Regions from separate parts of the Paenibacillus mesotrionivorans genome, predicted to be linked through region 3. Evidence: riboswitches for the same ligand, from Rfam matches in the RefSeq annotation. Region 3 holds a riboswitch; each other region holds the start of a gene.
What was found. Region 3 has a riboswitch for thiamine pyrophosphate ahead of ACI1P1_RS19365 (thiamine phosphate synthase). Riboswitches for the same ligand answer to the same signal wherever they lie in the genome.
Positions count from the first base shown of each region.

Region 1: another riboswitch for thiamine pyrophosphate. It lies ahead of ACI1P1_RS21415 (acetylornithine deacetylase); the one in region 3 lies ahead of ACI1P1_RS19365 (thiamine phosphate synthase).
Region 2: another riboswitch for thiamine pyrophosphate. It lies ahead of thiM (hydroxyethylthiazole kinase); the one in region 3 lies ahead of ACI1P1_RS19365 (thiamine phosphate synthase).

Region 1 is NZ_JBJURJ010000015.1:79,393-86,844, reverse strand. Features, by position in the region: gene ACI1P1_RS21440 (restriction endonuclease) at 1-141, opposite strand, end outside; gene ACI1P1_RS21435 (ABC transporter substrate-binding protein) at 603-1,616, opposite strand; gene ACI1P1_RS21430 (ABC transporter permease) at 1,668-2,423, opposite strand; gene ACI1P1_RS21425 (ABC transporter ATP-binding protein) at 2,420-3,367, opposite strand; gene tenA (thiaminase II) at 3,364-4,035, opposite strand; gene ACI1P1_RS21415 (acetylornithine deacetylase) at 4,032-5,372, opposite strand; TPP riboswitch at 5,453-5,562, opposite strand; gene ACI1P1_RS21410 (Rne/Rng family ribonuclease) at 5,618-6,871, opposite strand; gene ACI1P1_RS21405 (M50 family metallopeptidase) at 6,938-7,452, opposite strand, start outside.
Region 2 is NZ_JBJURJ010000011.1:139,009-146,460, reverse strand. Features, by position in the region: gene ACI1P1_RS17460 (histidine kinase N-terminal 7TM domain-containing diguanylate cyclase) at 1-1,339, opposite strand, end outside; gene ACI1P1_RS17455 (guanylate kinase) at 1,438-1,992, shown strand; gene ACI1P1_RS17450 (hypothetical protein) at 2,044-2,721, opposite strand; gene def (peptide deformylase) at 2,851-3,366, shown strand; gene ACI1P1_RS17440 (cupin domain-containing protein) at 3,474-3,794, shown strand; TPP riboswitch at 3,860-3,968, shown strand; gene thiM (hydroxyethylthiazole kinase) at 4,051-4,860, shown strand; gene ACI1P1_RS17430 (hypothetical protein) at 4,964-5,194, opposite strand; gene ACI1P1_RS17425 (DoxX family protein) at 5,312-5,698, opposite strand; gene ACI1P1_RS17420 (RCC1 domain-containing protein) at 5,959-7,452, shown strand, end outside.
Region 3 is NZ_JBJURJ010000013.1:98,276-105,727, reverse strand. Features, by position in the region: gene ACI1P1_RS19390 (AI-2E family transporter) at 1-38, opposite strand, end outside; gene ACI1P1_RS19385 (winged helix-turn-helix transcriptional regulator) at 111-476, opposite strand; gene thiH (2-iminoacetate synthase ThiH) at 613-1,740, opposite strand; gene ACI1P1_RS19375 (thiazole synthase) at 1,778-2,548, opposite strand; gene thiS (sulfur carrier protein ThiS) at 2,601-2,804, opposite strand; gene ACI1P1_RS19365 (thiamine phosphate synthase) at 2,801-3,421, opposite strand; TPP riboswitch at 3,584-3,684, opposite strand; gene ACI1P1_RS19360 (iron-sulfur cluster assembly accessory protein) at 3,828-4,130, shown strand; gene ACI1P1_RS19355 (YuzB family protein) at 4,130-4,354, shown strand; gene ACI1P1_RS19350 (hypothetical protein) at 5,091-5,879, shown strand; gene ACI1P1_RS19345 (ABC transporter substrate-binding protein) at 5,930-6,958, shown strand; gene ACI1P1_RS19340 (iron ABC transporter permease) at 6,955-7,452, shown strand, end outside.

The DNA of each region.
Region 1 (7,452 bases), on a different contig from region 3:
ATAGTTAAACCACGGATCGCCGACACTGGCATCCAGCTGCCGGAAGATGGTCATGTTGGCCACAAGCAGCAGTACACAGCCGGCGGTCCAGGTAATGGACAGCTCCAGGGACAGCTGCCGCTTTTTGGCGGGACGGGGCATGGGCTGTATCCTCCTTTATTTGATACGAAAGTGTCATCTTTTCGCCCCCGCTTTCACCAGGGGAGATGGCCGTCAGGCCACGCTGGAATCTAACGGACATGAGAGCCCTTATTTCAGCGAAAATGCTCCTTCAGAAAATCTAACGGCGGCCACAGCCTCTATTGGGGCAAATGACCCCGACGCAAGCCTTATTTTGGACAAATAGCGTCTCCTGCTTCCGTTAGGTTTGGCAGACTCCCGTTTTGGGGCAAATAGCGTCTCTCACCGCCGTTAGCAATATAACACCGCTGCCCGCGGACACATAGCAGCCGATTGCCCGGCATCACATTTTCACAAAACCGTCTATCATTATAGCATAAACGGCCTGCCGCCTCTCCTGGACTTACGTCCCACAATATATATTGCCTGGGAAATGGAAAAAGCCGGCGAACAGCTGCCGGCTTGTGAAGAGAATCCTACTATTATTGAAGATTGGTAAAGGCATCCTTGGCGGCAGGGGCTTTTTTGAGCTGCCCGGCATTATTCAGCCAGTCGATGATCCTTTGCCAGGAGGCTTCCGTTTGGGAGCCAAAGGAGTCCTTGCCCGCATCCATCAAGGGAAGCAGGATATCCAGACTCTTCTTCTCCACCTCAGGGTCCAGCGGGAAGTCCTTGTTTTGCTGGTCCAGCAGGTTTTTCAGAGAAGCCTCGGGATTTTTCACGGTATAATCGTAGCCTTTGGCGACCGCCTCCCAGAATTTCTTGTACACCTCGCGGTTTTTCTTCAAGCCGTCCTCACTGGATGCCAGCACCAGCTCATAAAAATCGGGAACCCCGTATTTCACCGGATCCAGGGTGCTCAGCTTCACACCCTCCTTCTCCAGCAGCAGCTTCTCATGGTTGATATAACCGCCGATAATGGCGTCCACCTTCTTGGTGGTCATGGCGGGAATCAGGTCCCAGCCGATATCGGTATACTTCACCTTGGCCGGATCTCCTCCGTCCGTCTTCACCATGGTGTTCACAATCGCCTCATCCAGGGGAATGGAGGGGTAGCCGATGTTTTTGCCCTCCAGATCCTTGGGGCGTTTGATGCCGCTTTGCTCCAGGGCAAACAGCTGGTTCAAGGGATGGCGGACAATGGCCGCCAGGGACACCACGGGGATATCCTCCGCCCGGGAGATGGCGATAACCGTCTGGTAGCTCAGAGCCAGATCGGCCTTGCCTGCGGCCAGCAGCTTCACGGCGTCATCCGTGCCCGCCGGGGTCTCCAGCTTCACCTTCAGCCCCGCTTCCTTGAAGTAGCCTTCTTTTTCCGCAGCGAACAAAAAGGAATGCACCGCGTTGGGGTACCAGTCAAGCAGCACGGTCAGCTCCTGCTCCTGCCCGGAGGCGGAATTGGAGGCTTTGCCGCAGCCAACAGCCGTAAGAGCCAGAGTCAGAGCCAGCACCAGCAGCTTGCCGAGGCGGGCGGTTTTTTTACCGGATAATAGCATGTTTTTCGTCTCCTTCTAAAAGTTAATAAACGGCGTCCTGCGCCGGTTTTCTCACCTGCGGTTCTGCCAGCGCACCACCCGCTTCTCCAGCAGCAGTGCGGCCAAAAACATGGCTATGCCCAAGAAGGACAGCACCAGCACACCCGCAAACAGCGCCTCCGACCGCATTTGACTGGAGGCCCGTTTGGTGTACATGCCCAGCCCGGAGTCGGCGCCCAGCCACTCTCCGATGGTGGCTCCCCCGATACTGAAGGTGGCGGCCACCTTGAGGCCGGTGAAGAAGGACGGCAGAGCCGAGGGGATTTTGAGCTTGCGGAAAATCTGGCCGTTGCTGGCCCCCATGGTTTTCATCAGCTCCAGCGTGCCCGGATCGGTCTGGCGGAAGCCGTCGACAGCCCCCACGGTGACAGGGAAGATGGTAAACAGAATCACCACCGCCACCTTGCTCCAGATTTCGTAGCCGAACCACATGACCATAACCGGCGAAAGCGCCACGATGGGAATCGTTTGGGAGGCAATAACCAGAGGATACAGAGTCCGTTTGGCCAGCCGGGAGCCTTCCATGAGAGAGGCCAGCAGCACCCCGAACAGCACCGACAGGAATAGTCCCAGAAGCGCCTCCTGCAGGGTGTACAAAGAATGGCGCCACAGTAAATCCCGGGTATCCCAGACGGATACCAGCACCCGGGACAGCCGCGGAATAATGTAGCGGGGGATGTCCAACCAAACGGTTGCCGCCTCCCATACCCCCGCCAGGATAAGCACAAAAAGAATAGCCGGGCCGTATTGACGGAGCCAAGGCTTCATACGCGTCCGCCCCCTTCCTCCGGCTCTCCGGGGTTCTGCCCGCCTGATTTGCCCGCTCTTAAGAGCCGCAGAATCTCCCGTTTGGCCGGCAGCAGGCTGGCGTCCAGCATCGCCTCGCTCTTCCGGGGCCGGTCCAAGGGCACCCTGAATTCCTCCAGGCGGCCAATCGGCGAGGTGCAGGCCACCAGCACACGGTCGGAGAGAAACAGCGCTTCATCCACATCGTGAGTGATGAAGAGAATGGTTTTCCGGTGCTCCTCCCATACCTGGAGCAGCCATTCCTGCATATCCAGTCGGGTCATGGCGTCCAGAGCGCTGAAGGGCTCATCCAAAAGCAGCAGCTCCTGGCCGGCAAGCAGCGTCCGCAGGAAGGAGACCCGCTGCCGCATACCGCCGGACAGCTCGGCGGGCAGGCGGTCGGCGCTTTGCTCCAGGCCGAAGGAGGGCAAAAGCTCCCTTACCCGCCGCCGGGCTTCACCCTTCGGCATTCCCCCTACCTCCAGGCCCAGGGCGGCATTGTCCAGCACGGTGCGCCAGGGCATCAGCCCGTCCCGCTGGGGCATGTAGCCCGCCAGGCCCAGCCGCTTCGGCTTGCCGCGCGGCGGAGCGGTGAGACCTGAGCCTGTTCCGGGTGCCGGTTGGGATGCAACCCCAGCCCCGGCACCGGGTAAACCCGGCTCCCCGCCGGATAACCGAATTTCTCCGGCATCCGGCTCCAACAGCCCGGCGATGAGACGGAACAGAGTGGTTTTGCCCACCCCGCTGGGAGCCAGCAGGGAGACGAACTCCCCTTTTTGGATGGTGAAGGAAAGGTTTTCGAACAACAGGCTGTCCGGGTCAAACCGGTAGGTCAGCCCCCGCACATCGAGAGCCGCCGCTCCGGGACCCTCCGTATACGCAGCCTTCGAAGACCTTGCCTTGCCTTCCTGATCACAATCGGTCATACCGGCCACTCCTCCATCCGGTAGGCCATCTGCCAGAACAGATACTCAAAGCGCGAGGCGGTTACGAACCGCTCCGTCAGCAGCGCCAGCTCCCCTTCTGGAAGCCCCTCGGCCAGCTGGTTCATCAACTCCATACACCATTCATTCAGCTTGGCGAACTCCTCGGAGGCATACATCTCCACCCATTCTCCGTAGAAGGGATGCTCCAATGACCCCGGATGGGCAGCGATGGCAGTGCCAATCTCGCAATAGCTCCATGTACAGGGCAGGAGCGCGGCGGTCAGCTCCGCCAGATTGCCCGCCGCTGCTGCGTTCAGCAGGTAGGACGTATAGGCTGTGGTGACAGGTGCGGGCTTGGTATCCTCCAGCTCCTGCCGGGGAATGCCCAGCCGTTCCGCATACTGGCGGTGCAGCTCCATCTCCACATTCAGCGTGCTGTCCAGAAGCTTGGCAAACAATCCCATGGTGGCAAGATCCTTGGCTTTGATGCTGCCGTAGGCGAACATCTTGGCATATTCCTTCAGATAGGCGTAATCCTGCTTCATATAAAAGGCAAACCGTTCGGTAGCCAGCGTCCCGTCCCGCAGCTCCGTCAAAAAAGGATGCTGATGGCTGGCCTGCCAGATGGTATAGGCTGCGTCATGCAGCGTATCGGTAAACCGTGTCATTGATCTTCTCTCCCTTCGGTTTTGGGGCTGTTGCACCAGACGGCAATAAAACGGAGCAGGCTTTCGGCAAAGGTTAACAGCTCAGCCACGGACACACCCTCGTTCACTCCATGCGCTTCCGACAGAAGCCCCGGCCCGTAGATCGCCGCGGGCACACCCGCTTCCGCCAGCCAGCCTGCGTCAGTAACGGATGGGCTCATGCTGATCTCCGGCTTCCGCCCAGCCGCCTCCTCATGACATCCAGCCAGACAGTCCAAGCCCGGGTGCTGCCGGTCCAGCTCCAGCGAGGGGAAGATTTCCCCCCGGTCCTCAATCATGGAACGCCCGCCCCACTGGAATGTAGGGGGATGCTCCCTCAGCCACGGATCGGCCATGGCCGCATAGCGGATATGTTCCTCGATTTCCCGGGTCACTGCCTGGTAATCCTCATCCGGATAAACATGCACCGTGATCCACAGCCGGCAGCTATCCGCCACAAAAGCGGCATGCCGCCCGCCCTCGATTACGGCGGGATTGATGGTGGTGACTCCCAGCGGGAAGCCGGGATACTGCTTCACTACCGCCCAGTGGCGCTCCAGCTCCTGGAGGCAGCCGATGAGCTTCGCCATCTTCTCGATGGCGCTGGCGCCGAACACACCGCCTCCGGCATGAAGCATGCTAGCCCGCATCCCGTCATGATGCACCTGGGGGCTCTGAACCGTCAGCCAGCCGGTGATAACGCCTCCCTGGCCCTGGATGGCCAGATTGCTGGTGTCCATCACCACCGCATAATCATACCCGTCGGCCAGTCCGCGCTCCGTGATGGAGCGTGTGCCGGCTTCGCCCGCCTCTTCGCCTACGGCGCTTTGGAACTGGAGGTTACCTCCCAATAGGATGCCTTCATCCTTCAAGATGCGGATGGCCAGCAAGGCGGCGGCTAAAGCGCCCTTCATATCCGCCGTGCCCCGGCCAACGGCCCAATCACCGTCCACATGGAGCTTGAAGGGATCACCCAACCATTCCCCGGGCTTTCCCACCTCGGCCACATCCATATGCCCGTTCAGGATCAGGCTGCGGCAGCTGTCCGGCCGGGCTCCCGGCTTGATCCCGACCACCACCGGATCCCCTGGATAAAGCTCCCAGCGGCTGATGCCAAAACCCGCCGCCTCCAGCTCATTAGCCAGAAAATCCTGGGCAACGGCCGTATTCCGGGCAGGAGGGCTGACCGTGGCATATCCCACCAGCCGCTCCAGTATAGCGAGCAGTTCGTCTCTGCTTCCCCTGATCCGCTGAACGGCATGCTGCAGCTTTGCCCCGTCCAGGATTTCCGCCTTTTGCCGTGCTTCCGGTTCTCCCATATGTACGCCCCCTTCGACCTATTTTTTCCAAAAAAATGGATTCTTGGCGCAAGAAAAAACCCTCCGAGAATAGACGAAGGGTGTGGTTTCGTTGTATTCTCTACGCCAGCATTACCTGGTTCAGATTAACGGTCAGGAACAATCGGTTCCAATCTCAGCCGGACTATATCCAGCCCCCGTAAACATATATTCAGTTACATCCACTATACCGGATAGGCGACCGGTTGGCAATTGAAACGTGCGGCTTACGCGTGACCGGGCCTGTGCTTAATCGGCGCCCGACCCGTTCCTCCGCAGCAGGAGCAGGTTTCCGTCAGAAGCTCGTCCAACGCCGGACGGACCTTCTTCCGGGTGATTTCCACCAGCCCCAGCTTGGTCCAGCCCACCACCTGCACCTTGGTGCGGTCCTTCTTCATGCAGGTCTCCAGCTTGTCCGTCACCAGGCGGCGGTGCTTCTCCTCGGCCATATCAATGAAGTCGACAATCACCATACCGCCCATATCCCGCAGGCGCAGAAGCCGGGCAATTTCCTCCGCGGCCTCCATATTGGTTTCGAAAACCGTCTGCTCCAAATCCACGGTTCCCGTGTACTTGCCGGTGTTCACATCAATCACCGTCAGGGCTTCAGTAGGGTCAATCACCAGATAAGCGCCGTTCTCCAGCCAGATCTTACGCTTGTAGGCCCGCTCCAGCTGCTCCTCAATCCCGTAATGCGAAAGCACCGGCTCCGGTCCCTCATACACCTTGACCCGGTCCTGGAGCTCCGGGGCCATGGCACAGATTTGGGCGCCGATCTCGTCGGCGGAACGCCCGTCATCAATAATGAGCTCCTCCACAGAGTCGGAGAACAGATCCCGGACAAGCCGGGGAATCATCCCCAGGTCCCGGTACAAAAGCGCCGGCGCTTCAGCAACGTCTGCCCGTCGTACCAGGCTGGCCCAGATGTCGCTTAAGATGGCCATATCCTTTTGCAGGGACTCCTGGCATTCATTCTCGGCCACGGTGCGGATAATAATCCCGTCCTCCGGTGGTTTGATCTGCATGCCGATCTGCTTCAGCCGGGCCCGCTCCGGCTCGGACTCAATCTTGCGGGAGACCGCCACATAATCCGCATGTGGCAAAAGCACCAGCCAACGCCCCGGCAACGTAAAGTGGGTGGTCACCCGGGCGCCCTTGGTGCCCAGCGGCTCCTTGCGCACCTGGACCAGGATTTCCTGGCCTTCCCGCACCAGCTCGGTGATGGAGGGTTTGACCTTGGGTTTCTTCTCCAGGTGAACCGGCAGCAAATCATCAATATAGAGAAACGCATTCTTGCGCAATCCGATATCCACAAACGCCGCCTGCATCCCCGGCAGCACGTTCACAACCTTGCCCTTGTAGATATTGCCGGCCCGTTCCCCTTCCGCCGGCTGCTCCACGAAAAACTCGGCCAGCCTTCCGTCCTCCATCAACGCAACGGAGCTGGCGCCGGACTCATAACGAACCACAATCCTTTTCAATACGCTATTCACCTCATTGCCTGTTTCTCCATGTAGATATTGTAGCATAAGAGGAATGTGACCACACTAACCGATTTTTTCCCCCTTGCCGCGGCTTCGCCCGGGTCCTATTCCCCCACGGCCTCCCGGCGGGCCGGACATCCGGGACAGATACGCCCGCAGCAGCCTGTCCTCCGGGCATACCTGCAGCACGTCTCCCGTCCGGTCCACAATATACAAGAGATGATGCCGCTCCCGCTTGAAGCGGCGCAGCACATGGGCGGGCTCCTGGTCGAAGGGCACCACCAGCATCTGGGGAGGGTGACCGGCCCGCTGCATCCTGAGGCAGCTTGCCTCCCGGCTAACCAGAAACCGGAAGAATTGATAAGGCAAATGCTTGATGCTGTACCAGTTGCTGAAAAACAAAAACAGCCCGATAGCCAGCAGATTCAGATGGATGCCCCCTGCGGCATAACGCGCCAGCGCTGCAATCACCATAGTCAGAGACAGCAGCAGGCTGGTATGCAGGACCGCCGACAACACCTTGTGGTAGGGCAGCAGATAGCTGAGCATGCCGAGCAACAGCTTCCCGCCATCCAATG
Region 2 (7,452 bases), on a different contig from region 3:
GGCACAGGACGAATTCCTCGCCGCCGTACCGGCCGAGGATTTCCCCCTCCCGCAGCTGGCTCCGGCAGACGTCTACCAGGTGGACCAAAGCCTGGTCTCCCGCCGAATGGCCCAAACGGTCGTTGATGATTTTAAAGTGATCCACATCGAACAAAACCATGGATAAGCCGGAGCCGGCTTTCTCCGCCTCTGCCAGCAGCCGCCCGGCTTCCTCCATAAAGTGGGCACGGTTATATATGCCCGTCAGCCCGTCATACGAGGCCAGCCGGAGCAGCTTTTCCTCGTAGCGGACATGCTCGGTCACATCGATCAGCATCAGCATCCGTCCCACCCGGCGGTCATTCTTTACCCGCACCGGCAGGGAACGGACCTCATAATGCCGTTCCTCTGCTCCCTCCTGCAGCCATCGGGTCCGCCAGACCTGCTCCGCATTCACCTGCTGGTCGGCTTCCGGAGGCAGCGTCTCCAAGCCTGCTTTCCCTGACCAGACGGCTTCCAGCGGTTCGCCGATCCGCTCCGGAGCCAGCGGTGGAATCATGCGCCGGGCCGCCGGATTATAATCCACCAGCCTCCCACTGAGATCCAGCACCAGCACGCCGTCCCGCATGCTTTCGAACACGTAGCCTCTGGCGATAGGCACCACCTGGAACAAATCCGTGGTCCGGATGGCCCAGACATACAAGGAGGTTGTGAAGATCAAGATAAAGGGAACCGGGTCCATATTGTAGGGGATCACTCCCATCAGATACAAAAAGGACGCGATAATCGGAAGCATCGTCCCCAGAAACAGTGTGAAAATCTGCTTCCGGTATGCTCTGGAGGCCGTCCGCCATTGACCTACCAGCAGGCAGGCTCCGAGGAACATGCTGCCGAAGGTATAAGCGCCGTGGATGATATACCACGGACCGATGATAATATCCGCCATGGGAGACGGAGCATCGGTCCGCAGATACAGGGATTTGTAGAAGAGGTGATGCAGATCATTGGTTGCTACCAGGAAACAGGTTATGGCGGGGATTACGAAGAGAAGTCCGGTTATCTTGCGGGAAAGCCATTTGTCCACTCCGGTATAGCGACTGACCAGAATAAGCAGAAACACTGGTGAAAACGCCATGCCCAAATAGGCCACGCTGATCCAAACCTTAATCGCGGCGAGGGTGGTGCTGGCCAGCTGCAGTGCCGCTCCGAAGCAATAGAGGGCTGCCGTTGCGGTAACGCCAGCAAATGCCCTCATGGCCTGTGAGCGGGTTTTGTCGGACAAGGCATACACAAAGAGGAGCGCGTTCAAGGCTCCGGACGTGGTAATCAGTGTGATGTAGATAAAGGTCTCGGAATTCAAGCCTTGGTCCCTCCTGACGAATGAGAAAAAAACGATATCCGATTTTTTTGTACTTTTATTGTATAATATAGGGATAAGAATGGAAAAGAGGCGGTTACATGTCGCATCGGCTAGTTGTTCTGCAGGGACCCAGCGCAGCGGGCAAAAGCACACTTCAGGCCAAGCTCGGCCTGCCCCGGATCGTCACCTGGACCTCCCGCCCTCCCCGGGAGGGGGAAACCCATGGAAGAGAGTATTACTTCGGCAGCGCCGAGCAGCTGAAGGCCATGTACGCCTCCGGTGAGCTTCTGGAGACAACCGAATACCAGGGGAATATGTACGGCACCTCCATGGCATCCGTTGCGGCAGCCATTCAGGATGTGACCCCCCACTCTGTGGTGCTGGATGCCTTCGGAGCCCGCAAGGTAAAGGAGCGTTACGGGGACAAGGTGCTGCTTGTTGGCATCTACGCGGAAAAAGACCAATGCGCCCGGCGCCTGGCGGAACGGGGACTGTCCGCTCTGGAGCAGGAGCGGCGGTTAGCCAGTTATGGAGAAGAGGTCTCGCTCCTGTTCGGGTGTGACCTGATAATCCCCAACCCCGATCAGCGTCTGGACCAGGCCTTATATTTTATCGAGGCTATTGGAGGCGCTTTGACGGAACCATGGGATTAAAAAAACGGCTGCCCTGGAAATGGACAGCCGTTCATTTGCATCGGGTGACAGTTATTGATAGTAGGAGGTTGTAAGCGGAATGATAAACCCTCCGTCTGTGGGCTGTTTGACCTGAATGGAAATATTCTTCACGCCTGTGATCGTGACTTCAATGGTCTGGAGGCCTGATGAAGGAGTAATGCCCTTGACTTCCTTGAGCAGGGCATTCTTGTCAATATCGGTGATCTCCAGCGATTCCACATCCTGGACTGTTGCGGCAAATTGCAGAACCAGCTTCGTATATTTGCCCGCCGGGCTTAAGGCCGTATATTTAATATTGGAGTCCGGTGCGCTGTACAGCACCTCAGAATAGTCTTTGCCACCGAATTGCGTATGTGCGGGATCCTTGGAATAGAGTGTGTTGTTAAAATCCTCCCGGTTAACCGGAACACCTTCCGCAAGCTCGCCCAGAAGGACCTCTTTGGCTTGCTCATCGTACTTCACAGGTATTTCCAGCAGATTGGCGATTCCCCGGACAGGCAGATACGTGGTGCCCTCGTAGGTAATGGGAAGAACCTGGTTGCCGTCCGCATCCTTCAAAACGGCAATTTCTCCATTGAATCTAACCTTCAGCTCTCCATTCAGGTAAGCCCGGATTTCCTGAAGCTGCGTACTGGCTAAAGCGCCTGCTGCCATACCAACCAAAAGAAGCAGGGTTCCTCCGAATGTGACCAAAAGCTTTTTCTTCATAAAAAGACTCCTTTCCGCCTGGAAAATAAATTTTGGTGATTATAATTATTTCAATATTATAATAAGTTGGCACAATTTCACAAGGGAAATTGAGGATATGGCGCAGGAGCAAACGAAAGGGGTATGAGGATGGCAGTAAAAGAGGTTTTGCCGTTTGGCGATCCCATTCTGCGGAAAACCGCCAAACCTGTGGAGGAGCTGACGCCCCGGGTGCTGCGGATGCTGGACGACTTGGCGGAAACACTGTATGCGGCTGACGGCCGGGCGGGTTTGGCCGCTCCCCAGGTAGGTCTTTTGCGCAGACTCATTGTGATGGACTGTGGGGATGGTCTGGTGGAGCTGATCAATCCGGTTATCCTGGAGCAAAGCGGGGAACAGATGGGAACCGAAGGCTGCCTGTCCTACCCCGGCTACTACGGCAACGTGAAACGGGCCAACCGGGTAAAGGTGAGCACCCTCAACCGGCAAGGGGAAACGGTCATTATTGAGGCGGAGGGGTATTTGGCCCGCTGTATCCAGCATGAGGTGGATCATCTGGACGGGGTGCTGTTTATCGACCACATGCAGGAGCAATGGCTCTTCCATGAATCCGGCAGCGGCCGGGTGCCGCTATTGCAGGTACTGAAGCTCAGCAGACCTCTCTGACCGGGGGAGTCCTGGTGAAGGGGTAGCTATGGACATCTCCCGGCAGGATGGGTATGCTTAGAAGAGATATGCGGTGCGCCGCAAGAATAGACAGGAGGCAGGTACAAGTGAGCAATATCGGAGTATGGGAAAATGCGGAGCCGGGCGTAAAGCGTTGTATTCTGAACGCAGTGGGCAGCCTGATGATGATGGAGGTGCGTTTTGCCAAGGGGGCGGAAGGCTACGAGCACAGCCATCCCCATGAGCAGATGAGCTATTGCTTGCGCGGACGGTTTACCTTCCGTATCGACGGCAAGGAAACGGAAGTATCCGCCGGTCAAACCATCGCCATTCCCAGCAATGCCAAACACGGGGTGACAGCGCTGGAGGAGGACTCCGCACTGCTGGATACCTTCACACCCATCCGTCAGGATCTGGTGAAGTTCTAGGATTGTATAAGACGGCTGCTTCGCATTGCCAAGCACAGGCCTTCTTGGTAAGATGATCGTAATTGCATATGAAGCATGGGAGTCCGCAGGAGCGGGCTGAGAGTACGGCTGTCCGCCGTTTACCATTGGAACCTGTTGGATCATGCCAGCGTAGGGAGCTTGCCCGTTTTGAGGCGCTTTGCTATTGGCGAGGCGTCTTTTTTGCGGTTCACGCGTCCGGCTAGCTGGACTACCGATAATGAGGAGTTGGCGGAAAATGGAATTACATGAGCTGGAGCAAAACCTGATGAAGGTACGGGAGCAGAAGCCCCTGGTCCACAACATCACCAATGTGGTGGTGACCAACTTTACGGCGAACGGGCTGCTGGCGCTGGGGGCATCCCCGGTTATGGCGTACGCCAAGGAAGAAGTGGCTGATATGGCCAAAATCGCCGGTGCCCTGGTGCTAAACATGGGCACCCTGGATGAAACCGTGGTCCACGCCATGCATGTGGCCGGCCGTTCGGCCAACGCTCATGGCGTGCCGGTGGTTTTTGACCCCGTCGGCGCAGGCGCCACCCCGTACCGGACGGATACGGCACGGAAGATGATGGACGAGGTCAAGGTGTCCATCCTGCGCGGCAATGCCGCAGAGATCGCCAACGTGATCGGCGAATCCGGCACGATCAAGGGTGTGGACGGAGGCGATACCGCAGCGGATGCGGTGGAGCTGGCCCGCCAGGCAGCCCGGAAGCTGGGCTGCGTGGTGGTAGTGACCGGCGCCGACGATATCGTAAGCGACGGCAGCGTCACCTGGAAGGTCAGCAACGGCACCGCCCTGCTGACCAAGGTTACGGGCACCGGCTGCCTGCTCACGTCTGTGATTGGAGCCTTCGCCGCGGTAGAGAAGGACCTGGTCAAGGCGGCGGTATCCGCCCTGGCCTACTATGGCGTAGCTGCCGAGGAAGCCCTGAAGGTATCCGGCGGCGACCGTCCCGGAACCTTCCAGACGGAGCTGTTGAACCAGCTCCATCAGGTGGAAGGCGCCTTCGTCAAAAAAGCGGCCATCCTGGCTCAGGTAGAGTAGGCCTGCAAGCAGCCCGTCACAAAAAAAGGTTGTCCCAAACGTCATGAGCATGACGGGGACAGCCTTTTTTTCGTGTTGGAAGCACCTGCGTAAGACCATGGCTTCAGGACTTCTCTCCGCCGCGCTCCACCTTACCCGGCAAATCCTCCTTCAGACGGTCCATCAATGCGGCGGTTTCTCCTGAGTCGCCCTGGCAGTTGATCCATTGGGCCAACCCTGTCAAGGCTGCCACCTCCATGTCATCCTCTGCATCCCCGCGGCCCGCTACAGTGGCATCCGCCTCCGGAAAACCCGTGCCTGCGTGCTTTTGCTCCTCTTGAAAATCTGGGGACAAGCTCTCCGCCTCCTTTCACACACATCTTTACCCATACTATGGCTTGGCGGCCAAGGTTCTATGCGCATGCCAAAACGCCGCCCGGCATAACCCAGGCGGCGTTCACTATGCAGCAAATCAGCCGATGGCGTACAGACCGGGGCCAGTCAGGGCCAGAGCCACTGCTACTGCAATCAGCAGGAGGTTATATTCATAACCGCCTTTATCGGTCCAATAACCGTTGGGGCCGTGAACCTTCACAATGGCCACCAGCATCGTGCCTGCGATGAGCACTGCGGCTACCGGCAGCCACAGACCTGCGGCAAACAGAAGGCCGCCTGCCAGCTCAGACAATCCGGCCATCACAGCCATGGCCACACCGGGTTTCATACCGATGGATTCCATCCAGCCTCCGGTGCCTTTGGGGCCGTATCCGCCGAACCAGCCGAACAGCTTTTGCGCCCCGTGCCCCATCAAGGTCAATCCGACCACCAACCGTATAATCAACAAACCTGCATCCAACATTAGAATTCCTCCCTGATTATCTTGTGTTTTTGAATTAACTTACTTTATGTAAGTATAATAGCATGAGCGACTTACTTTTGTAAAGTTAATTATTATATATTTTAGTGGGCGATTTTTTCTGCCTGTACATCCAAAGAAAGAATCCCTGCTTCCGAAACATTCCAGTGGATGAAAGCGTCTTTATTGGTAGAACAGAGGGCTTAGCAGCGGCCAGGGGTGTCCTGTCCGTGAAATAGCCCGAGAGAGGGAGGTTTACCCTCATGGTCCAATCTGGCAAATATGCTGCGTTATTTATCATATGGATTTTGGCAGGGGCGCTTTTATTCGGATGTGAACGGGAGCAACGGATAGCGCCGGAGGAGACCCCAGCCTCATCCTTGGCCCCGTCTCCCGTTCCTACAGCCGCCCCTCCTGCACCGGCGGCCTCCGCCCCAGCAGCGGAACCGGCCTCCCAGGTCCGGGTTCCGGTAGCCTCCGTTGCCGCCGGGCGGATATTCGATGCCGCAGGCTACGGCAGCAAGCCGGGACTATCCTTTGCCGTTGACCGGGACGGCACTGCCTGGCATTGGGGCTGGGGCTTCGGCTCTCCCGAGGCGGATACCGGGCCTAAACGGGTAACCGCTGACAGGCCGGTGACGCAGGTGACCCAAAATTATCTGTTGGGCAAAGACGGCCATGTTATGAAGCGGGGAACCAAGCAGCAGGAGGCGCTTCAGCAGGTGGAGGGTTTGTCCGAGATTATATCCATCCAGCAGCTGGATGAGATGTTCGGCACCCTGTTTGCCCTGCGCAAGGACGGAACGTTATGGTACTTGCCGAGAGAAACGGGAAAGCCGCTGCGCTTCGGCAATTTTTCAGGGGTATCGGCTATATACGGAACATCCTTTTCGCTTTTTGTGCAGGAGCAGGAAGGCAGGCTGTGGTATGCGGCAGGGTTAAGCGGGGATATTCTGAAGCCGGAGAATCATAAAGTGCTGCTGCTGCAGGGAGTTGCATCGGTAACGGTCGGTTATGAGGATGAGGCGCTGATCCGGCTGGATAATAACGAGGTTTTGCGCTATCTTCCCCGTGAGCAAAAGCTTGCAGCAGAGCCGCGGCTTGCCGGTGCGGTGAAGATGGCTGTAGCCGGTGAAGGCACCTATCTGTTCACCCGCAGCGACGGAACCGTATGGGGCTTCGGGAAGAATGGGGACGGACTTCTGGGGCCAGGCACTGAAACGGTGCTGGACCCTGTACAAATACAAGGGCTTGAAGATATTGTCGGTCTTGAAGCGGGCAATCATCATGCCTTGGCCTTAGATGAAGCAGGCCGGGTATATACCTGGGGCCGGAATATGGACGGCCAGCTGGGCAGGGTTCCGGTTATTTTGGACCGTTGGAAGGACATGGGGGAGCTGACCGGCGTCCGCAAGGCCGTGGCTGCCTCCGGACGTCCCTATTTTATTATGGAGGACGGGACCCTGCGCGCCATGCAGCCTGACCGCACCTTCGGGCCAGTACCGGGAGTGGCGGAGCTTCAGGAGCTTCAATTTGTCCTGGGTTATCCCGTTACGCTGGATAAGACAGGAGCTGTCCGGCTGTGGGAGAAGGATTTCTCCTCTTCCCAGCCTCTGACGCTCACCAATCCGGTGAAACGGATGGCTGCCGGCGGGGACCGGCTGCTGCTGCTGGACGACCGGGGCAAACTGGACCTGGTATTTTTGCGTGAGGCGGTGGAGAGCATGGGTCAAGAGGCTGGTGCAGCCAGCCCTAGT
Region 3 (7,452 bases):
AATGCCGTTTTATAGTATTTTTTATAAAAGGACATCATGGTCTGGCGGGTTCCCTCCCCGGTTAGTTTGGACAAGCTGACAAACAGGTGTGCGTTACGGCTTCACACCCATCAGGTCCACTTGGCCGCCCACAGCTTCATTTCCTTCAAAATTTGGTGCAGATCCTGACCCTTGGGGGTGAGGCGGTATTCCACCGTAACCGGTACGGTAGGGAATGCGTGGCGCTCCAGCACACCCTGCTCCTCCAGATGCCGCAGCGTGTCGGTTAAAGCCTTGGGGCTGATGCCGGAAACGGTCCGCTGCAGCTCGCCAAAACGCTTGGTTCCGCAGAACAGCTCCCGGAGCACGAGAAATGCCCATTTGCCGCCGATCACGTGTAAGGTCTTTTCGATGGAGCATTCAATCACCGCCGGTTGCTTCGGAATGTAGTTGCTGATATTAGAGCGTGCAGCCTTGGCGAGTTTAGGTTGACACATGTAAACGGCCCTCCTTGTCCGATAAGTAGTAGGATATTTACACCTTACACAATGGAGAGAGCAGAAGCAATACTAACCGGTTCTTTTCCCAAAAAAAGGGCCCCCTCCGCATGGAGAAGGCACTTGAAGATTGAATTTACAGACGGATGGCCTGTCCGGCCGGCTCCGCCAGGCAGTCCCAGTCCTTGAACACCGGCTGGAAGCCGGCCTTATACAGCATCAGCCGGATGTCCTCTACACTGCGGTCATCGGAAATTTCAAATTGCGGTGTGCCTTCCCCGGTGTGGCCGCCCACCTCCGTAGAGACTCCCGCAGACATTTTGGTAATGCCCAGATGCACCAGATGATCCCGCAGCTCCCCGTTTTCCCGGGTGGACAGGGTGATTCCGGCCCGGGGCATAAACAGGCGGTAAGCCAGCAGAATCTGGACCAGGTTCCGGTCCGAAACAAGAGACTGGGGATCATATTCGCCCAGATACGGACGGAACCGGGGGGCGGACAGGCTAATTTCGCAATCCCGGTACTTGTCCTGCAGATAACGGGCGTGCATGCAGGCATGGAAGGCCTCCCGCCGCCACTCGTACATCCCCAGAAGCGCACCGATATTCACATTCCGGAACCCGGCCTGACACGCCCGCTCAGGGGCCTCCAGGCGGTTGCGGTACACCCGTTTGGGGCCTTTGACGTGGATCTGGCTGTATGTCTCCCGGTGGTACACCTCCTGGTATAAGGTGAGCCCGTCCGCACCCGCCTCCACCAGCTGGCGGTATTCCTCGGTACGGAGGGGGAAGATTTCGATGCTCACAGACGGGAAGAACTCCCGCAGGACATGGACACAATCCACCAGGTAGTCCATGGGCGTCGCCTGGCGGGATTCCCCGGTCAGCATAAGCACATGCTTGAGGCCAGTGGCGGCGATGGTTTCAGCTTCCTTCCGCAGCTGGTCCATGGACAGCCGTTTGCGGGGGAATTCAAAGTCGGCGCTGAAGCTGCAATACGTGCATTTGTTGATGCAGAAATCGGACACATACATCGGGGTAAACAGCTGCATGGCGTATCCGAAGTGGGTTCGGGTCAAACGCTGGGCCTTCTGTGCCATTACCTCCAGAAACGGCTCGGCGGCAGGGGAGAGGAGCGCCAGAAGATCCCGCTCCTCTAGCCGGTCCCGGGATAAGGCCCGGCGGACATCCTGCGGGCCCAGCTCTTTCCATAGCTCTTCATAGGGATAATGCTCAAGCCGTTCCAATATGGGGCCAAAGCTCATGGCCGTCACCTCCTAGAATAATTGGTGGGGAATGCTGTCAGGCCCCCAGGAATCCGGTGAGGGGGGAGGAGGCAGAGGCTGCTTCCGTTACAGGACCCAGTCCGGACAGGTAAGCCTGGCGTCCGGCCCGGACGGCGTCGCGGAAGGCCGCCGCCATTCCCATGGGATCGCGGGCGGTGGCAATGGCCGTATTCAGCAGGACGGCGGAGGCCCCCATCTCCATGGCTTCTGCCGCTTCGGAGGGTCTGCCGATGCCGGCATCCACAATAACGGGAATGTCCATTTCCTCAATCAGGATGCCGATGAGCTCCTTGGTTCTAAGCCCTCTGTTGGTCCCGATGGGGGAGCCCAGGGGCATGACGGCAGCCGCTCCGGCATCACGCATCCTGACGGCGGCGGACAGATCGGGGCTCATGTACGGCAGCACCACAAACCCCTCCTCCGCCAGAATTTCCGTCGCTCTCACCGTTTCCGCATTGTCGGGCAAAAGATGCTTCTGGTCCTTGATCACTTCAATTTTGACCCAGTTGCCCATTCCCGCCGCCTTGGCCAGACGGGCGATGCGAACCGCCTCCTCCGCTGTACGGGCTCCGGAGGTATTGGGTAAGAGCACCATTTCCTTGGGAATATGAGTGAGAATATTCTCCTCCTGGGATGAGGGGTCGACCCGCCTCAGGGCAACGGTAATGACCTGTGCGCCGGAATTGGCGACTACCTCGGGAATGAGTGCGTTCCGGCTGTATTTGCCGGTGCCGATGAACAAACGGCTGGACAGGGCCTGGCCTCCGATATGAAACAAATCCTCCATGGATAAAAACCTCCTTATAATGGGTGGAAAAGGACAGGGCGAAAAAAGGGTGTTACCCGCCGCCTACAACTTGAACCATCTCGATGCAGTCGCCTTCGGTCAAAGCAGTGCCGTCATACTGCCGGCTGTTCAGCACAGCTCCATTCAGCTCCACAATCACCATCGCCCGCCGCCATTGCGGCAAGGCCAGCAAGTCGGCCATACTGGAGCAATCCTCGGGAGTGTGGAAGGGTTGGCCGTTAATCATCAGCATCATGGGAGATCACCTCCTTTTAAAGCTGCGTCGCGGTAGTCCCGGGCGGCCTGTGCAGGATCGGCGGCTGCTCCGATGCCGGAGAGCACTGCATAACCGGCTGCCCCGGTACGCAGCAGCCCGGGAATATGGGCGGGCTGGATGCCGCCCAAGGCTATGACAGGATGATTCCCGCTTAGACGGACGGTTTCCTCCAACAGGCGGAGACCTCGGGGAGGGACACCCGGTTTGCTGGCGGAATCATATACATGGCCAAACAGCACATAGTCGGCGCCCTCTGCGAATGCCTCGGCCGCCTCCTGGGGGGTATGTACAGAAACCCCCACCAGCAGATGGGGCCACCGGGTTTTGACCGTGGAGGGGCGCAGGCTGTGCCAGGCCAGCTGGACTCCGCAGGCTCCCACTGCCAGCGCCACATCCACCCGGTCGTTAATCACAAGCTTGCCCGGGGACACGCCACCCTGCAGGAGATGCAGGGCCCAGGATTCCATTTCGCGGGCGGAGGCAGCTTTATTCCGCAGATGGATGTAATCTACCCACGGGGCAGCCTGGGCGGCCGCATGGAGGGAAGCGCCGAAGTTTCTGCCTCCCGTGATCATATGCAGCTTCGGGGAAGTCACCGGAATCACCGCCTTTCTTTTTGGAGTAGGGAAAATAAAAAAACTGTCCCCTGGAAAAGGGACAGTTTGGAATCGGTGGAATCGGCTCGCCGTTGGCGGAGGACGGTGCGCAGCATCCTGAGAGGATGGTGTTGCTGCCGCAGTCGCGTCGTCGGGTGTAGCCCAATCTCGTTCCCACTTCCCTACGCTGGAATTGCCCAGATCAGGTTCAAAGGGTCCGGATCAACATCCGTCTCAGCCTTGCGGCCCCCCTAGTGTGAATAACTTATGAACTTTTGCTGCACCCATCATAACACAAGGCAGGGCAGGTGGGAAGGGGAACCGGACAACTCCAGTTGCTTCAAAAAAGCATTATCATATACAATGGGGGATGTACAAGCGGATTGCAAAGAAGGAGATGTGGAAGATGAATTGTAAAATTTCCCGCAACGCGGCCAAAAAGATTCTTGAAGAATTGGAGAAGGAAGAAAATAAAGAGCTGAAGCTGAGGGTGTTCGTTACCCATAAGCACGGGGATCATGCCCATTACGGCATGGACCTGGATACACCCAAGGAAAATGATGCGGTGATTGAGACCGACAAGGGAATCACTGTGCTTCTGGACAAAGATGAGCCCCTTCTGGACGGGATCCGCGTCGATTATTTCTACGTGCCTCAGGAAGGCTTCGCCATCACCAATCCCTCCAAAGGAAACACCGGGGATCACTAATGTCCAAGAACAACATCCAAATCTGCGACAAATGCAAGCATACCCGGGTCAAAACACTTCTTCCCAAGCTCGAGAAGCTGTCGCCGGATGCGGATATTAAGGTGGGCTGCAAATCCTATTGCGGCCCCTGCTCCCGCAGCGCCTTTATATTCGTCAACGGGCGGTATGTCACCGGTGCGACCGAGGATGAAGCGGTCGAGAAGGCCAAAAAATTTATTAAATAGAACAAACACTTCAGAATAGAACACACACTTTACAAAAGAACACACACCCAAAAAGTTCTTGTCACCACAGGCGTGGTTGGCAGGGGCTTTTTTGTGTATTCGAAAGTGGGGGGGCCAATCCGGATGTCTGGTTAGGAGGCCAAGCTAATGTTTTTGGGCCGGCACTTGGCGGCAATCGGCGGAAATCCCTCCGGCCCAGCAGCCGCCATCGCTAACGGAACTGTGCGACGCTTAGAGGCCGGAATCCGCCGCTTTGGCGCGCTAACGGAACTGAGAGACTCTTAGCTGGCTCCGGGGGTGCAAATGAAGGGCAAAATGTGCGCTAAGGGACGTTGAGTTCCGTTAAAAATCAAATTGGTCCCTTTTCAGCCGCTAAGAGCTTTTGAGTTCCGTTAGCGGTTGGAGGGGGGGCAAGCCGTTAGCGGTTGCTGAGATCTGGTTTGAGGTGGGTGACCATTAGGGACTGGAGGGGCTGATTTAGACGGCCAAAACATTTTGCGGTTGAAGGGGCTGGTTCTGGAGAGGAGGCCGCTTCTTTCGATCGTCAATCAGAGGCAAATTGAGTCTATCCGGCAATCAAACATCGGCAATCGGCCGCCTCGAAGTGCGCAGCTGGATTTTTTCGGGCCGGAGGGCATCTTTTTATTGACACGAGAGAGTGATAGGCATTATCATTTGATTTGTTTAAATGATAATAATTATCAACCATAGAATGTGGAGCGGAGGTAGGCGATTCATGCAATCCATCGAGCTGTCTACGTACGAGACGATGTTTGGCGTGACGGACAGACGTGCGGACAAGCCGCTTTTGATGCTGGAGCTGGCATGTCTGGCATCCACGGTAGGGGCGGAGGAGTTTGTGGAGGTATATGGCCCCCGGATCAAAGCGAAAAGCCCGGATGTGTGCGCTACCTATTTTGCCTCGTGGCTCGGGCGCTTGGGTGCAGCTGTGGCATATGCCATGTGGCATGACCGGCTGGACCTCCGGCTGACGCCGGAGGGTGTGTTTCTCCAGATGGAAGAGGCCTCCTATGGGGCATCCATGTCCTTCCGGCTGGTTTGTCCCGATCCTGTGACACTCCCGGCCGAAGGGGATGAGGAGCAGATGCTGCAAGGGCTTGCCGCTTTTTATGGCCAAAGCCTCCGTCCGGTGGTGGATGCCGTTGCGGCAGCGGGAGGGGTGTCGCCTGGTGCCATCTGGGCATTGATGGGCTCCGGGCTCCATTATATTCTGGACAAGTGGCGCTCCGAGGAGACAGATCCGGTGCTGAAGGCCAGACTGGAGACTGTGGCGGATATTCTGGTTAACCGGCTGCCGCCGGAGGTGTTCGGGCGTCCGGGTAACCCGTTCCAAATCAAATTCCGGCTGACCCGCAATCTCAAGGGGGACGGCCAGGTGAGGCTGAAGGCCTCGTGCTGTCTTGCCTACAAGACGGATACGGGACACGGTTATTGCTTTGCCTGTCCGAAGATAACCGAGGAGGAGCGGGAGAAGAGACGCGGTGCCGCTGCCAATCATGCATAAATAGCAAGATCACCCGGCGTACGGGTTACATAAATGGGGAGGAATCATTCATGTCTATTTCACTGAAAAAACAAGGGATACTGCTGTCGGCGTTGCTGTCGTTTGCGCTTCTGGCAGCCTGCGGCACATCCAATAACGCTTCACCGGAGCAAACGGGCTCCGCCTCCGGGCAATCTCCGTCTCCGGCTGCCTCCGCTTCAGTGCCTGCCACCAAAACCGTTACACACGCCATGGGCAGCACCGAAATTACCGGTACACCCAAGCGCATTGTGGTGCTGGAATGGACCTATGCAGAGGATTTGATCGCGCTGGGCATTCAGCCTGTGGGAGCAGCGGATACGGCGGGCTACAAGAAGTGGATTACCACCAATGCGGCATTGGGCAATGACGTTGTGGATGTGGGCACCCGCCAGGAGCCGAACCTGGAGGCCATCGCCGCATTAAAGCCGGATCTGATCATTGCCGCCCAGTTCCGGGTTACAGGAAGCTACGACAAGCTGAAGCAGATCGCGCCTACGCTGGCGTTTAATTCCTACCCGGCGGAAGGAACCATGGACCAATACACGGAGATGGAGAATACCTTCAAAACCATCGCCGATCTCACCGGCAAATCCGCCGAGGCGGAAAAGGTGCTGCAGGGCCTTAACCAGGCGTATGACGCAGCCAAAACGAAGCTGAAGGCTGCCGGCAAGGAAGGGCGCGAGTTTGCCCTGGCCCAAGCGTATTCCAATCAAAATGCGGCGGTGCTGCGGATTTTTACGGATAATTCCACAGCGGTAAAAATCCTGGAGCGTATCGGGCTGAAAAATGCTTACCACGCGCCGAAGTTCGAAATGTACGGGTATACGCAAACCTCTGTTGAAGCGCTGCTGCCGCTGGAGAAGGCGGACTTCCTGTACGTGGTGCAGAAGGAGGACAACGTGTTCGAGAAGCAGCTGAAGGACAATGCGGCGTGGAAGGGGTTATCCTTCGTCAAGGAGAACCGGACCTATGGTCTCGACCCTGCTACCTGGCTGTTCGGCGGTCCCCTCTCCGCCAAGGCATTTGTTGAACAAACTGCGGAACTGTTGGCCAAATGATGGAGCGGCGGTCATCTTTCCGCAGACCGGCGGCGGTGATGGCCGCCGGTTTTTTGCTGCTTATGGCCTGCATGCTGGCCGGACTGGGCCAGGGCCAGGCCGGCATCGGCTTCAGCCAGGCCATAAGGGCTTTACTCCACACCGCCGGAGGAGGAGCGGCGGAGGAGTTAGTCCGCGGCGTACGCCTGCCGCGGGCGGTGATTGGCGCGCTGGCAGGCAGCGCCCTGGCGGTGACCGGGGTGCTGCTGCAGACGGTGACTCGCAATGCGCTGGCCTCCGCCGGCACCATGGGGATCAATGCCGGTGCGTTTTTTGTGGTGGTGGCGGGAACGGTGTTTTTCCCGTCGATGGCGCAGCTGGCGCCTCTGCCTCTGGCGTTCGCCGGAGGCTGCCTGGCGGCGGTACTCTCGTATCTTCTGGCCGGGGGCAGGAAAAGCACCCCCGTCCGGATGGCGCTCTCCGGCATGATCGTCACGCTGGTGATTTCCTCCTTC